Regions from separate parts of the Streptomyces sp. NPDC049597 genome, predicted to be linked through region 2. Evidence: riboswitches for the same ligand, from Rfam matches in the RefSeq annotation. Region 2 holds a riboswitch; the other holds the start of a gene.
What was found. A riboswitch is a leader RNA that binds a small molecule or an ion and turns the genes downstream of it on or off. The one in region 2 is predicted to bind cobalamin.
Positions count from the first base shown of each region.

Region 1 (7,174 bases), on a different contig from region 2:
CGAGGTCGACCAGGCCACGATCACCGGCGAACCCCTGCCCGTGGACCGCCGCGCCGGTGACACCGTCTACGCGGGCACCCTGAACGGCACCGGCTCCCTGCGCGTCCGCGTCGACAAGGACGCCGCCCGGTCGGTCATCGCCCGCATCGTCGCCATGGTCGAGGAGGCGAGCGCCACCAAGGCGCCCACACAGCTCTTCATCGAGAAGGTCGAACAGCGCTACTCGACCGGTGTCGTGGTCGCCACGCTCGCCCTGCTCACCGTGCCGCTCGCCTTCGGCGCCGACTTCACGAGCACCCTGCTGCGCGCCATGACCTTCATGATCGTCGCCTCGCCGTGCGCCGTCGTGCTCGCCACCATGCCGCCACTGCTTTCCGCCATCGCCAACGCCGGACGTCACGGGGTGCTCGTCAAGTCCGCCGTGGCGATGGAGCGTCTGGGGGAGATCGACCGCGCCGCGCTCGACAAGACCGGCACGCTGACGGAGGGTTCGCCGCGCGTCGCCGAGGTGCGGGTGCTGCCGGACGCGGGTCTGACGCAGGACCGTGCGCTGGCCCTCGCCGCGGCCGCCGAGGTCCACAGCGAGCACCCGCTCGGCCGCGCGATCGTCGCGGCCGCGCGGGAACGCGGACTGCGGCTGCCGGGGGCGAGGGAGTTCGCGTCGACGCCCGGACGCGGCGTCTCGGCGAGCGTCGACGGCAGCACGGTGCGCGTGGGAAGCCCCGCCGCCCTGCTCGCCGAGGAGTGCGCGGCGGCCGTCCAGGTGGAGGCCGAGGGCCGTACGGCCGTCCTCGTCGAGGCCGACGGGGTGCCGGTGGCCGTGCTCGCCGTCGACGACCGGCTCCGGTCCGGGGCGCCGCAGGCCGTCGCCGCGCTCGCCCGCCTCACGGGCCGTACGCCGACGCTGCTGACCGGTGACAACGCCCGCGCGGCCGGCCGGGTGGCCGGCGAGGCCGGCATCGAGGACGTACGGGCCGGGCTGCTGCCCGAGGAGAAGGTCGCCGCGGTGCGCGCGTGGCAGGACGCGGGGGACAAGGTGCTGATCGTCGGCGACGGCGTGAACGACGCGCCCGCGCTCGCCGCCGCCCACACCGGCGTCGCCATGGGCCGCGCGGGCTCCGACCTGGCCCTGGAGAGCGCGGACGCGGTGGTCGTACGGGACGAACTGGCCGCGGTCCCGGCCGTGGTGGCCCTCTCGCGCCGGGCCCGCAGGCTGGTGGCGCAGAACCTCGTGATCGCGTCGGTGTGCATCGGCGTGCTGGTGGTGTGGGACCTGGCCGGTCACCTCCCGCTGCCCCTGGGCGTGGCGGGGCACGAGGGCTCGACGGTCCTGGTCGCCCTCAACGGCCTGCGTCTGCTGCGGGAATCGTCCTGGCGCGAGGCGGGGGCGTGACACACGTGCGCGCGGCGCGGCGGGACTCCGGCATGGGGGCTCGCCGTGCGACGGCCCCCACGCCGGCCGGGACGGGCCCAGGACCTCCGGCCCGCCACGCGGCTCCGCGGGCCCGCCCCGAAGGCCCGCCCGGTAGCCCGGGCCTCTGTCCGTGTCCGGGGCCCGCGCCGTCCGGCTCGGCGGTCCTGGGGCCCCTGAGGCCCCCGCGCTCACCGGTTCTGCGTGCTCCACGCCCCGAAGGCCCGCCCGGTTGCCCGGGCCTCTGTCCGTGCCCGTGGCCCGCGCCGTCCGGCTCGGCGGGCCTGGGGCCCCTGAGGGCCCCCGCGCTCACCGGTTCTGCGTGCTCCACGCCCCGAAGGTGCCCGCCCATTGCCCGAGCCTCTGTCCGTGCCCGTGGCCCGCGCCGCCCTCGCTGCCCGCCCGCCCGCGTCGCCGGGCTCGCGGGCCTCAGGCCCGTGCCCGGCCCGCCGCCCAGTGGGACAGCTCCTCCGGCGTCCTCGGCCCCGCCTCGTCGTGGCCCAGCAGGCCGTGCGACCTCAGCAGTTCTGCCACCGCCGTTCCCCACGGCCTCCGCAGGCGCGCCGCGTCCAGCAGGGCCTGGTCCGCGAGCAGCTCCGCGACCAGGCCCGTGCGCAGACCCGTCGGCGCGAGGACGGCCGCGTCGTCCGCCCAGCGCAGGGCCAGGTCCACGTCGTGGGTCGCCATGACCACCGTCGTACCGGACGCACCCAGCGTGCCCAGCACCTCCAGCAGCCGCTCCTGGCCGTGCGGATCGAGCCCCGCCGTCGGCTCGTCGAGAATGAGCACGCGCGGCCGCATCGCCACCGCGCCCGCGATCGCCGCCCGCTTGCGCTGTCCGTACGAGAGAAGATGCGTCGGCCGGTCCCGCAGCGCCATGATGTCCATCGCCGCCAGCGCCTCGTCCACCCGGGCGCGTACCTGCTCCTCCGGCAGTCCGAGGTTCATCGGGCCGAACGACACGTCCTGTTCGACCGACGCCGCGAACAGCTGGTCGTCGGGGTCCTGCACCACCAGCTGCACGCTCGTCCGCAGGCGGGTCAGTCCGGCACGGTCGTACGTCACGGGCTCGCCGTCCAGCCGGAGGTGGCCCGTCGCCGGGCGCAGTCCGCCGCTCAACAGCCGCAGCAGGGTGGTCTTTCCGCTGCCGTTGCGCCCCAGCAGAGCCGTGGAGCGGCCCTCCTGCAGCGCGAGGCCGACGCCGCTCAGCACGGCCGGCCCGTCCTCGTACGCGAAACCGGCGTCGACGAGCTCAACGATCACAGGACGAACCTTTCCAGCAGATGGGTGAGCAGCACGATGCCCGCCAGCAGCGCGGCCACGGCGGCGAGGAAGCGGCGCGACACGGACGCGCGCGGCACGAGGACCCGCAACGCGCCGTCGTAACCGCGCCCGGCGAGCCCGGCCTGCAGCCGGCCGGCCCGGTCGAAGGCGCGGACGAACGCGGTCGCCCCCAGCCCCGCCAGCGAACGCCACGCCGCCGCCCGGCTCGTGTGGCCGAGACGGGCGGCCTGGGCCTGGCGGACCCGGCTCATCGCGTCCATCAGAAGGAAACTGATCCGGTACATCACCAGCGCCACGTCCACCACAGCCGGCGGCACGCCCGCCCGCACCAGCCGGGGCAGGACGTCCGAGACCGGCGTGGTGAACGCGAACAGCAGCACCCCGAGCGACGCCGCCGAGGTCCGCAGCAGCAACGCGGCAGCGTGCTCGGGACCGTCGGGCGCCAGCGCCACCGGCCCCGCGGCGCCACCCACGGCGAACAACAGCGGCAGCGCCCCGGTGACACAGAACCCGAGGGGGATGCGGAAGGCCCGCCACAGCTGCCGGGGGGCGACCCCGGCCGGGCCCAGCAGGACGGCGAGGGACGCGACGGCCACCAGAACGGCGCCGGGCCAGGGCGGCAGGCACACGGCCGTCACCGTCAGCCCCAGGCCGAGCACGGCCTTCTCACAGGGATGGCGGCGGCGCCAGCGACTGCTGTGCGCCGCCGCGTCGATCGGCAGCATCGGCGCCTACGGCAGCTTCGCGGTGGGGGCGTCCCCGCTGCCGGCCGACGCCTCGGGCGCCTCGTCGGCGGCCTCCTCCCGGAGGGCGCCCGTGCGCGCCGCGGCCCGCTCCTCACCCTGCCTGCGTCCTCTGCGCAGGCCGAAGTAGTACGCCAGCACCCCTGCGCCGATCGCGGCCTGGAGTGCGAACAGTGCCGACTCGATCTCGCCCGACGGCGGCTCGTAGAGAGGGGAGAACCACGGCTCGTAGTCCGGTTCGAGTTCCGAGATCGCCGTTTCCGCCTGTGCGTCGGCGCCCGTGAACGGCTCCTCCTTGTCGTCCCCGAGCCCCAGGACGAGCGGCAGGACGGCCAGTGCCGCCACGGCCAGCAACAGCAGCGTATTGATCCTCGCGTTGCGGCTCATCGGACCACGGCCTCCTTCTTCTTCCCCGGGAGCAGGACGCCGAGACGGGCCAGGTCGCCCTTGCTGGACTGGCTGAGCAGCCGCATCACCAGCACGGTGAGCAGCCCCTCGCTCACCGCGAGCGGGATCTGCGTGAGCGCGAAGATGCCGCCGAACTTGGCGAGCGCGCCCACGAATCCGCTGCTCGGGTCGGGGAAGGCCAGCGCGAGCTGCACGCTGGTGACGCAGTACGTCGACAGGTCGGCGACGAACGCGCCGAAGAACACCGCCACCATCAGCGGGACGCCCGACCGCCGCAGCAGCCGGTAGACGCCGTAACCGGTCCACGGACCGACGATCGCCAAGGAGAACACGTTGGCGCCGAGCGTGGTGAGGCCGCCGTGCGCCAGCAACAGCGCCTGGAACAGCAGGGTGATGGTGCCGAGCACCGCCATGATCGGCGGACGGAAGAGGATCGCGCCCAGCCCGGTGCCGGTCGGATGGGAGCAGCTGCCGGTCACCGACGGGATCTTCAGGGCGGAGAGCACGAACGTGAAGGCGCCGGAGGCGCCGAGCAGCAGGGTGGACTCGGGGTGGGCCTTGACCTCGCGGGTCAGGGCACGTACACCGTGGACGACGAACGGGGCCGCCGCGACGCCCCAGGCGGCGGCGTGCAACGGGGGCAGGTACCCCTCGGCTATATGCATGGTCGGGAGACCCTCTCCAGCACCTCGTGGATGGACAGCGCACCCTGGCCGGTCTCCTGGCTGACGGGTCATGCCGCCCGTGACTCCGCCTTCCCAGGCACCGCGGTCCCCCGCGGTGGCCCAGTGACTTCCCCTGAGGGGTGGAGCCGGACTTCCCGATCACAGTGGCGAGGGCCGCACCGGTACCGCACCGGTTTCCCGAACACCAAGGCCCCGTGACAGTAGTGCCCGGACCAGCGACATCACAAGCCGCGCACGGGTGCACCGGCCCGCGGCCGGGTGAGCCGTTCGCCACACCCGGCCGCGCGAACCCCTCCCGTCACGCCTCTACTCCTTGCGGTACCCGTACGCCTCCGAGGCCGCCGCCTCCACCGCGTCCAGGTCGCCCCCGGCCGACGCGGTCACCACGGCGGCCACCGCACCCTCCACGAACGGGGCGTCCACGAGCCGGGTGCCGTCGGGCAGTTCGTCGCCCTCGGCGAGGAGGGCCTTCACCGTGAGCACGGCGCTGCCCAGATCGACCAGCACGGCCACCCCCGCGCCGCGGTCCACCTCCGCCGCCGCGGCACAGACCAGCTCGGAGCTGGTGCCGAGACCGCCGTCCGGCGTGCCGCCCGCCGCGGCGACGGGCGCGAGCTCCCCGCCGCCCGCGAGCCCGCGCGCCAGCGCGGCGACCGAGCGCGCCACCTCCGCGCTGTGCGACACCAGCACGATCCCGACCCGCTGGGCGGCGTCGCTCATCCGGCCGCCTCCGCGGTCTCGGCGAGCGCGGCCACCAGCAGCGCCGACGACGTCGCCCCCGGGTCCTGGTGCCCGATGCTGCGCTCACCGAGATAACTGGCCCTGCCCTTGCGCGCCTGCAACGGCACCGTCGCCAGCGCCCCCTGCTCGGCCGCATCCCTGGCCGCGGCGAACGAGTCCGTGCTGTCGCCGAGCGCCGCCACCGCCGGCTCCAGGGCGTCCAGCATCGTCTTGTCGCCCGCCTTCGCCCCGCCCAGCTGCGCCACGGCCGCGACACCCGCCCGCAGCGCCTTGGCCAAGTGCCCCGCGCTCACCTCGGCGTCGTCGCCGAGTGCCTTGCCGGCACGCCGCAGCAGCGTCCCGTACAGCGGCCCGGAGGCCCCGCCGACCGTCGAGATCAACTGGCGTCCCGCCAGCACCAGTACGGCTCCGGGCGCGGCCGGCGGCTCCTTGTCCAGGGCCGCGACGACGGCCGCGAAGCCGCGCTGGAGATTGGTGCCGTGATCGGCGTCGCCGATCGCGGAATCCAGCTCGGTCAGACGGTCGGCCTCACGGTCCACGGCCGCGGCGGCGGCCGCGAGCCAGCGGCGGAAGAATGCGGCGTCGAGCACGAGAACTCCTCGGTTCGGAAGATCGGTTCGGCAGGGGGCGGGGCGCGGGCTCAGCGTCCCCACCGCAGGGCGGGCGTCTGCACCGGCGCGTCCCACAACCGCAGCAGCTCCTCGTCCACCTGGCACAGCGTCACCGAGCACCCGGCCATGTCGAGCGAGGTCACGTAGTTGCCGACGAGGGTGCGGGCCACCGCCACGTCGCGCTCGGTGAGCACCCGTTGCACCTCGGCGTTGAACCCGTACAGCTCCAGCAGGGGAGTGCCGCCCATCCCGTTGACGAGGGCGATGACCGGGCCGGTGGGGCGCAGGTCGTCGACGACCGCTCCCACGGCGAAGTCCGCGATCTCCCCCGCGGTCATCATGGCCCGCCGCTCGCGGCCCGGCTCGCCGTGGATGCCGACGCCCAACTCCAGCTCGCCCGGGGGCAGATCGAAGGTCGGACCGCCCTTGGCGGGAGTGCTGCAGGCGCTGAGCGCGACGCCGAAACTGCGGGAGGAGGCGTTCACCTGGCGGGCGAGGGACTCGACCCGCTCCAGCGGGGCGCCCTCCTCGGCGGCGGCGCCCGCGATCTTCTCCACGAAAAGGGTCGCACCGGTGCCGCGCCGGCCCGCCGTGTACAGGCTGTCCGTCACGGCGACGTCGTCGTCGACCAGCACGGTGGCGAGCCGCACGCCCTCGTCCTCGGCGAGTTCCGCGGCCATCTGGAAGTTGAGCACGTCGCCGGTGTAGTTCTTCACGACGAACAGCACCCCCGCGCCGCTCTCGACAGCGGCGGCGGCCCGCACCATCTGGTCCGGCACGGGACTGGTGAACACCTCACCCGGACAGGCCCCGTCCAGCATCCCGGGCCCGACGAACCCTCCGTGCAGCGGCTCGTGCCCCGACCCGCCTCCGGAGACGAGCGCGACCTTGCCCGCGACCGGTGCGTCCCGCCGGACGATCACGCGGTTGTCCACGTCGACATTGAGGTCGGGATACGCGGCGGCCATCCCGCGCAGCGCATCCGCGACAACGGTCTCGGGGACGTTGATGAGCATTCTCAACGGTTCCTCCTGGGGAAAGTACCAGCTAGGGCCCTGAGCAGGCTTTTACCTGGTCGGCAGGTAGGTGGGGGTCGGTGGCTCCTGGCAGCCAGCGGCGTCGGGCGGTGTCAGGCGGGGCTGCTGCTGACTCGGCGCTGCTCTCCTGACTGTGCGTCAGGCATGTTTCCGTCCTGTCGTCGCCGCTGTGGCTGCCGCACCCAGTATCGAAGAGACGCGCACGAACGGGAAACGACGCGTCGACCGGATCCATGGATCCGCCACTCGGGGA
Region 1 is NZ_JBFAOY010000035.1:47,013-54,186, reverse strand. Features, by position in the region: gene AB0K02_RS29110 (heavy metal translocating P-type ATPase) at 1-1,393, shown strand, start outside; gene AB0K02_RS29105 (ATP-binding cassette domain-containing protein) at 1,841-2,674, opposite strand; gene cbiQ (cobalt ECF transporter T component CbiQ) at 2,671-3,420, opposite strand; gene AB0K02_RS29095 (energy-coupling factor ABC transporter substrate-binding protein) at 3,427-3,825, opposite strand; gene AB0K02_RS29090 (energy-coupling factor ABC transporter permease) at 3,822-4,511, opposite strand; cobalamin riboswitch at 4,540-4,758, opposite strand; gene AB0K02_RS29085 (PTS fructose transporter subunit IIA) at 4,839-5,252, opposite strand; gene dhaL (dihydroxyacetone kinase subunit DhaL) at 5,249-5,863, opposite strand; gene dhaK (dihydroxyacetone kinase subunit DhaK) at 5,914-6,906, opposite strand.
Region 1: another riboswitch for cobalamin. It lies ahead of AB0K02_RS29090 (energy-coupling factor ABC transporter permease); the one in region 2 lies ahead of AB0K02_RS09160 (cobalamin biosynthesis protein).

Region 2 (7,174 bases):
GCACCTTGAGCGCGTTCTCCTCGCCGACCTTCCACTTGGCCGACTTCACGAACTGGAAGACCCCGACCGGCCAGCCCTGGTTCCAGGCCCGCAGCGCGAGCCCGAACGCTGCGGTCGACTTGCCCTTGCCGATGCCCGTGTGCACGAACACGAGCGGGCGGTTGCGGCGCTGACGGGTGGTGAGTCCGTCGTCCGGTACGACGGTCGGCTGTCCCTGCGGCATTAGGCGGCCCTTCTGCTGATGGCGTGTACGGTACGGACGTCCTTGACGAGTCCGGCGATCGAGTCGGCGCGCAGCTCGTCGAGCGTGACGGCGGTGCCGCCGAGTTCGCCGGCGAGTACGCCGGCCAGACCGAGCCGTACGTGTCCCGACTCGCAGTCCACGACGACCGACGCGGTTCCCTCGGCGGCGTGCAGCCGCGCGGCGCGCAGGGCGAGGGCGAACGCGTCGCCCGCACCCCGTGCCGTGGCGCGGCCGTCCGTCACCACGACGAGCAACGGGCGGCGCGACGGGTCGCGCAGGCGCTCGACGCGCAGCACCTCGTGTGCCTTGAGCAGGCCCGCCGCCAGGGGCGTACGGCCGCCCGTCGGCAGCTGTTCCAGCCGGGCCGCGGCCGCGTCCACCGACGACGTCGGCGGCAGCGCCAGCTCCGCGTCCTTCCCGCGGAACGTGACCAGGCCGACCTTGTCGCGCCGCTGGTACGCGTCCAGCAGCAGCGACAGGACCGCGCCCTTGACGGCGCTCATCCGCTGCCGTGCCGCCATCGAGCCCGAGGCGTCCACCGCGAACAGCACGAGGTTGCCCTCGCGGCCCTCGCGGGTCGCCTGCCGCAGATCGTCCCGGTGGACCACCAGGCCGGGACCGCTGCGCCCGCGAGCGCGCTGGTGCGGGGCCGCGGCCTGCACGGTGGCGGCCAGGTGGAGTTTCGTGAGCGTGCCCCGGGGCCGGCGGGATCCGGTCGTCCGCCCGTGGTCGGTACGCGCCCGGGACCTGCGGCCCGCCGCGCCCTCGCCCAGGCCGGGCACGCTGAGCACCTTCGTGCGGAACGGCTCCGCGGCCCGTACCGGCTGCTGCTCACCCGGCCCGGCGCCGGGGGCCGGTGCGGGCGGCGTCTGCGCCTCGGCGGGCTCGGACGACGCGTCCGGGCCCTGGCCCTGCGGCGGTACCCCGCCGCCGTCGGGACCGCCCCCGCCGGGTCCGCCTCCGTCAGGACCGGGGTCCGGGTCGGGATCGGGGTCGGGCTCGTCGTCGCCGAACTGCTCCAGGGTCTCGTCGAGCCGGTCCTCGTCGAGCCCCGGCGCGTCGAAGGGGTTGCGCCTCCTGCGGTGCGGCAGCGCGAGCAGCGCGGCCTGGCGCACGTCGTCGGTGGTGACCTCGTCGCGGCCGGCCCAGGCCGCCAGCGCCGTCGCCGTACGCGCCATCACGATGTCCGCGCGCATGCCGTCCACCTCGAACGCCGCGCAGGTGGCGGCGATCTGACGCAGCGCCGCGTCGCCGAGGACCACCCGCGGCAGCAGCTCCCGCGCCGCCACGATCCGCTCCCGCAGCGCCGCCTCCTCGTGCGCCCAGCGGGCCGCGAAGCCGGCCGGGTCGTCGTCGTACGCCAGCCTGCGCCGTACGACCTCGACCCGCTGGTCGGGGTCCCGGGAGGCGGCGACCTCCACCGTGAGGCCGAAGCGGTCGAGCAACTGCGGCCGCAGTTCGCCCTCTTCGGGGTTCATGGTGCCGACGAGCAGGAAACGGGAGGCGTGCCGTACGGAGACGCCCTCGCGCTCGACGTACGAGGCGCCCATGGCGGCGGCGTCCAGCAGCAGGTCGATCAGGTGGTCGTGCAGCAGGTTGACCTCGTCGACGTACAGGATCCCGCGGTGCGCGTCCGCGAGCAGGCCCGGCTCGAAGGCCTTCACGCCGTCGGCGAGGGCCCGTTCGATGTCGAGTGCGCCGACGAGCCGGTCCTCGGAGGCGCCGACGGGCAGTTCGACCAGGCGCATCGGCCGCGCCGACGCGGCCCCGCCCTCGTGCGGGCCGTCCGGGCACGCAGGGTCAGGCGCCGCGGGCGCGCAGGAGAACCGGCACCCGGCGACGACGCCGACATCCGGCATGAGCGACGCGAGCGCCCGTACGGCGGTGGACTTGGCGGTCCCTTTCTCACCGCGGACGAGCACGCCGCCGACCGCCGGGCTGACCGCGTTGAGCAGGAGGGCCAGCCGCAGATCGTCCATCCCGACGACCGCGGTGAACGGATAGGGGGTGCTCATCGCCTGATCACTCCTTCGCTTGAGCCCGGCGACGTGAGCCTCGCCGGCGACTGAGGCACGGGGGGTGCTCCCACGCCCATGGGGCGCGGGCGGGGGTTCCCACGGCCGTCGGGCCGCGGGGGGAGGGGCCCGGGGCGGAGCCCCCGAAACGGGATCCCGGACCGGGGTGTCACCCACGCCGCCCGGCGCAGGGGCAGGGCGGGGTGGCGCGCGCCGCAGGCGCCCACCGCGCTCACGGAGCACCCGGCGGGACGAACGGCAGCCCGGCAGGCGGGCCCTGTTCGATCAGCCGCAGCAGCGCGTCCGTGTCCGTGTGCTCCTCGATCAGATCCGCGAGGCGGTCCAACTGCTCCTCGCGCAGCGCGCCGAAGCTCGTGTCCGGGGCCGGTACGAACCGGCGGCCCGCCTGTGCGGCGATCTCCCGCAGGAACGCCCGGCGGAAGCCGTCGCTCTCCAGCGAGCCGTGCCAGTGGGTGCCCCACACGGAGCCGACCCGGCAGCCCTCCAGGCCGTGTCCTCGGCCGTCGGAGAGGAAGGCCTCCCCGCCCAGCACCTCGGCGACGCCGTGGTGGATCTCGTACCCCTCCACCCGCTCGCCGAGCGCCTCGCCGACGGGGCGCGCGAGGGTCTTCTCCGGTGCGAACCGCACCCGGACCGGCAGCAGCCCGAGCCCTTCGACCGCACCCGCCTTCGACTCGACGTCGTCCTCGATGCGTTCGCCCAGCGCCTGGAAACCACCGCAGATGCCGAGCACCGGCCGGCCCTCAGCGGCGCGCCGGACCAGCGCCTGCGCCAGCCCGCGCTCCCGCAGCCACGCCAGCGCCTTCACCGTGCCGCGCGTGCCGGGGACGACCACCAGGTCGGCGTCGGCCAGTTCCTCGGGCCGGTCCACGAACCGGACGACGACGCCCGGTTCGGCGGCCAGCGCGTCGACGTCGGTGAAGTTCGACATCAGCGGCACCGCGCACACCGCGACCCGCAGCACGTCCTCGCCGACCGGCGGGGCGACGACCGACTCGCGGACCGCGCCGCGCAGCGAGACCCTCAGGCCGTCCTCCTCGTCGATGCCGAGCCCGTGCGCGTACGGCAGGACGCCGAACGTCCGCCGCCCGGTGAGCCCGCGCAGCATGTCGAGGCCGGGCTCCAGCAGCGTCACGTCCCCGCGGAACTTGTTGACCAGATAACCGGCGACGAGTGCCTGGTCCTCGGGCGCGAGCAGGGCCGTCGTCCCGAAGAACTGCGCGAACACCCCGCCGCGGTCGATGTCCCCGACCACGAGCACGGGCAGCCGTGCGGCCCGCGCGATGCCCATGTTCACGATGTCCGTGCGCCGCAGGTTGATCTCGGCCGGACTGCCCGCCCCCTCGCAGATCACGGCGTCATACGTGCCCCGCAGTTCCTCCAGGCACGCCATGACCGGTTCGAACAACTCGCGCTGCCGGTTCCCGTGGTAGCCCTTCGCGCTCATCTCGCCGATGGGCTTGCCCATCAGGACGACCTGGCTGGAGCGGTCGCCGCCGGGCTTGAGCAGCACCGGGTTCATCAGCGCGGTCGGCTCCACACGGGCCGCCTGCGCCTGCATCGCCTGGGCCCGCCCGATCTCCGCGCCCTCGCGCGTCACGAACGAGTTCAGCGACATGTTCTGGCCCTTGAAGGGCGCGACCTTCACCCCCCGCCGCACCAGCCACCGGCAGATCCCGGCGGTCACGACGCTCTTGCCCGCGTCCGACGTGGTCCCCGCGACCAGCAGTCCGCCGCCGTTCATGTACGCCTCCCCCTCATGGCCCCCCAGGCCAGTCGTGCGCCCGCGCACGTCGCGAGCGTCAGCACGCCGATCCGCCGCGACAGCCGCACGGCCCGCCCGATGTCCCCGAACTCCACGGCCCGGCCGGATCCGTTGAGCACCGGCCGGTGCTCGACACGGCCCCCGTACGACAGGGTCCCGCCCAGCCGGACGCCGAGCGCTCCCGCGAACGACGCCTCCACCGGACCGGCATTGGGGCTCGGGTGCTTCGCCGCGTCGGCCCGCCAGGCGCGTACGGCCCCCCGCGGGTCGGGGCCCGCGATCACGGCGAGTGCCGCGGTGAGCCGTGCGCCGGGCCAGCCCGCCACGTCGTCGAGGCGTGCCGAGGCCCAGCCGTAGCGCCGGTGGCGCGGCGACTTGTGGCCGACCATGGCGTCCAGCGTGTTCACGGCACGGAAGCCGAGCAGCCCGGGAACGCCCGCGACAGCGCCCCACACCAGGGCGCCGACGACGGCGTCCGACGTGTTCTCGGCGACGGACTCGACCACGGCGCGGGCGATCTGCTGCTCGTCCAGGGCCTGCGGGTCGCGCCCGCAGAGGTGGGGGAGCCGTGCGCGGGCCGCCTCGACGTCCCCCGCGGCCAGCGCATCGCCGACGAGGCGCGCCTCCCGGCCGAGCGTGGTGCCTCCGACCACGGCCCAGGTGGCGGCGGCGGTCAGGGCGACGGACGCGGCGGGGGAGCGGCGCACGGCACGGGACGCCAGCGCGCCCGCGGCGACGGCTCCGCCGGCGCAGAGGGCCGTGTGCAGGGCGCCCCGGCCCCGGTGGTCACGCCACAGCAGCCGCTCGACGGCGCCCGCGGCCCGCCCGAAGGCGGCGACGGGGTGCCCGCGGCGGGGGTCGCCGACGAGCCGGTCGACGACGAGGCCCGCGGTGGCGCCGTACACGAAGACGCGGTCGGCACGCATGGGTCAGTGATCCCGCAGGCGGGGGCCGACGGACAGGGCCGGACGGCAGCCGGGCATGGGAGGAGTCCTCACTCAGGGTCCGCGCCCTGGTTCGACGTGACCGGCGGCGAGAGTTCCTGGCTCCCCAGGGGTGTGATCCTCCGGGTGACAGTGGCGGGACCGCGCCGGATTCGCACCGGACTTCCTCTTCTGCCGCCGTAGATGGCCCCGGCAGTCCACCACGCCCCGCGAACGCCCGTCAACTCACCCTTGACCTGCGGAGGGACAGTGTGCGAAGCCCCACACCCCACGCACGCCGGAGCCGGGCCGCAGGCACGCGGGGTGCCTCCGGCCCGGCTCCGGGCGGGTCGCCGTGGCCGGCGAACGGAAGGACTCGAAGGGAGTCAGGTGACGATCAGGTAGATGCCGTACGCCACGGCCGCGGCGCACAGGGCGAAGCAGGCGTAGGCGCCGGTGCGGGCCATGGCGGCCGATCCGCCGTCGGCGGCCGCCGCCTCGTGCTTGGTCAGGCCCACGATGCCCAGGGTGAACAGGCCCACCAGGGCGACGGTGGCGACGAGGCTCACGCCGAAAACGGAGCCGAGAGCTGCCCAGTCGATCTTCATGCTGCTGATTCCTTACACCGTGGCCGGACGGACCGGCTCGGGCTCGGCCGGAGCCGGGATGGTGGTCTTGAGCTCGCCCGCGGGCGGCGGGGTGACAGCCGCGATGGCGGTGGTGACGACGCCGGCGGGCTCCTGCTCCTCGATGTCGTTGACGTTGGTGTGGTCGACGACCTGGCGCCGGGAGACGAACCAGATCGCGGCGCAGGAGATGACCAGGAAGACCGCGACGGCCGCGACGCCCCAGTCACCCTGCTGGGTGACGAACTCCGAACCGGCGGCGACGAGACCGGCGGCCGGCAGGGTCAGGCCCCAGGCGACGAACATCCGGGTCGCGGTGGACCAGCGGACGACACCGCCCTTGCGGCCGAGACCAGCGCCCATCACCGCGCCGGAGCACGAGTGGGTGGTCGACAGGGAGAAGCCGAGGTTGGAGGAGGCGAGGATGACGCTCGCCGCGCCCGTCTGGGCGGCGAAGCCCTGCTGCGGCTGGAGGTCGGTCAGGCCCTTGCCCATGGTGCGGATGATGCGCCAGCCGCCGAGGTAGGTGCCGAGGGCGATGGCGACACCGGCGGAGACGATGACCCACAGGGGAGGGTTGGAGCCGGGGGCGATGACGTTCCCGGCGACCAGGGCCAGGGTGATGATGCCCATCGTCTTCTGCGCGTCGTTGGTGCCGTGCGCCAGCGAGACGAGACCGGCGGAGGCGATCTGGCCGGCGCGGTAGCCCTTGCCGGTGGCCTTCGGGTCGGCGTTCCGGCCGAGCCTGTAGGTCAGCCGGGAGGCCAGGAACGCGGCGACACCGGCGACGAGCGGCGCGGCGACCGCGGGGATCAGCACCTTGGTGACCACGACGCCGCCGTTGACCGCGTCGAAGCCGACGGACGCGACGGTGGCGCCGATGAGGCCGCCCATCAGGGCGTGCGAGGAGCTGGACGGCAGGCCGATGAGCCAGGTCAGCAGATTCCAGAGGATGGCGCCGACGAGCGCCGCGAAGATGACTTCAGGTGAGATGCCTGATTCGTCGACGAGGCCACTGGAGATCGTCTTCGCGACCTCCACGGACAGGAAAGCGCCGACGAGATTCAGAACGGCGGACATGGCCACCGCGGTCTTGGGCTTCAGGGCGCCGGTCGAGATGGTCGTCGCCATCGCGTTGGCGGTGTCGTGGAAACCGTTCGTGAAATCGAACACGAGAGCTGTCACGATCACAATCGCGAGCAGCAGCGTGATGTGTTCCATTTACCCAGGCAATCGTTTGACGTCATTGACTCGGCGACCGTAGGCAACCTGGGTGAACGGAAGATGAACTGGGCCGGGCTCTGCGGTGTCCGTAAGTAGGGACCGAGCATTCCGCTTGCCCCTTTTGAGGCCCTGCGACAGCACCCGGCATCCACTCGAACACACTCCGTCGCCTGTCGCCCCGAGGGGCGCGCCTGACAGGATCTCCGCATGACGGATCACGCGGGGACGGACACGATCGAACAGGGCTGGCAGGACGTCGTCGCGACGGCCCGCAGAACCGCGGCGGAGGGTCTCGTGGTCGGTACGTCCGGCAACGTCTCCGTCCGCGTCGGCGACCTCGTGGTCGTCACCCCGAG
Region 2 is NZ_JBFAOY010000005.1:224,914-232,087, forward strand. Features, by position in the region: gene cobO (cob(I)yrinic acid a,c-diamide adenosyltransferase) at 1-223, opposite strand, end outside; gene AB0K02_RS09150 (putative cobaltochelatase) at 223-2,259, opposite strand; gene AB0K02_RS09155 (cobyric acid synthase) at 2,492-4,024, opposite strand; gene AB0K02_RS09160 (cobalamin biosynthesis protein) at 4,021-4,971, opposite strand; cobalamin riboswitch at 5,062-5,198, opposite strand; gene AB0K02_RS09165 (hypothetical protein) at 5,355-5,576, opposite strand; gene AB0K02_RS09170 (inorganic phosphate transporter) at 5,589-6,815, opposite strand; gene AB0K02_RS09175 (class II aldolase/adducin family protein) at 7,026-7,174, shown strand, end outside.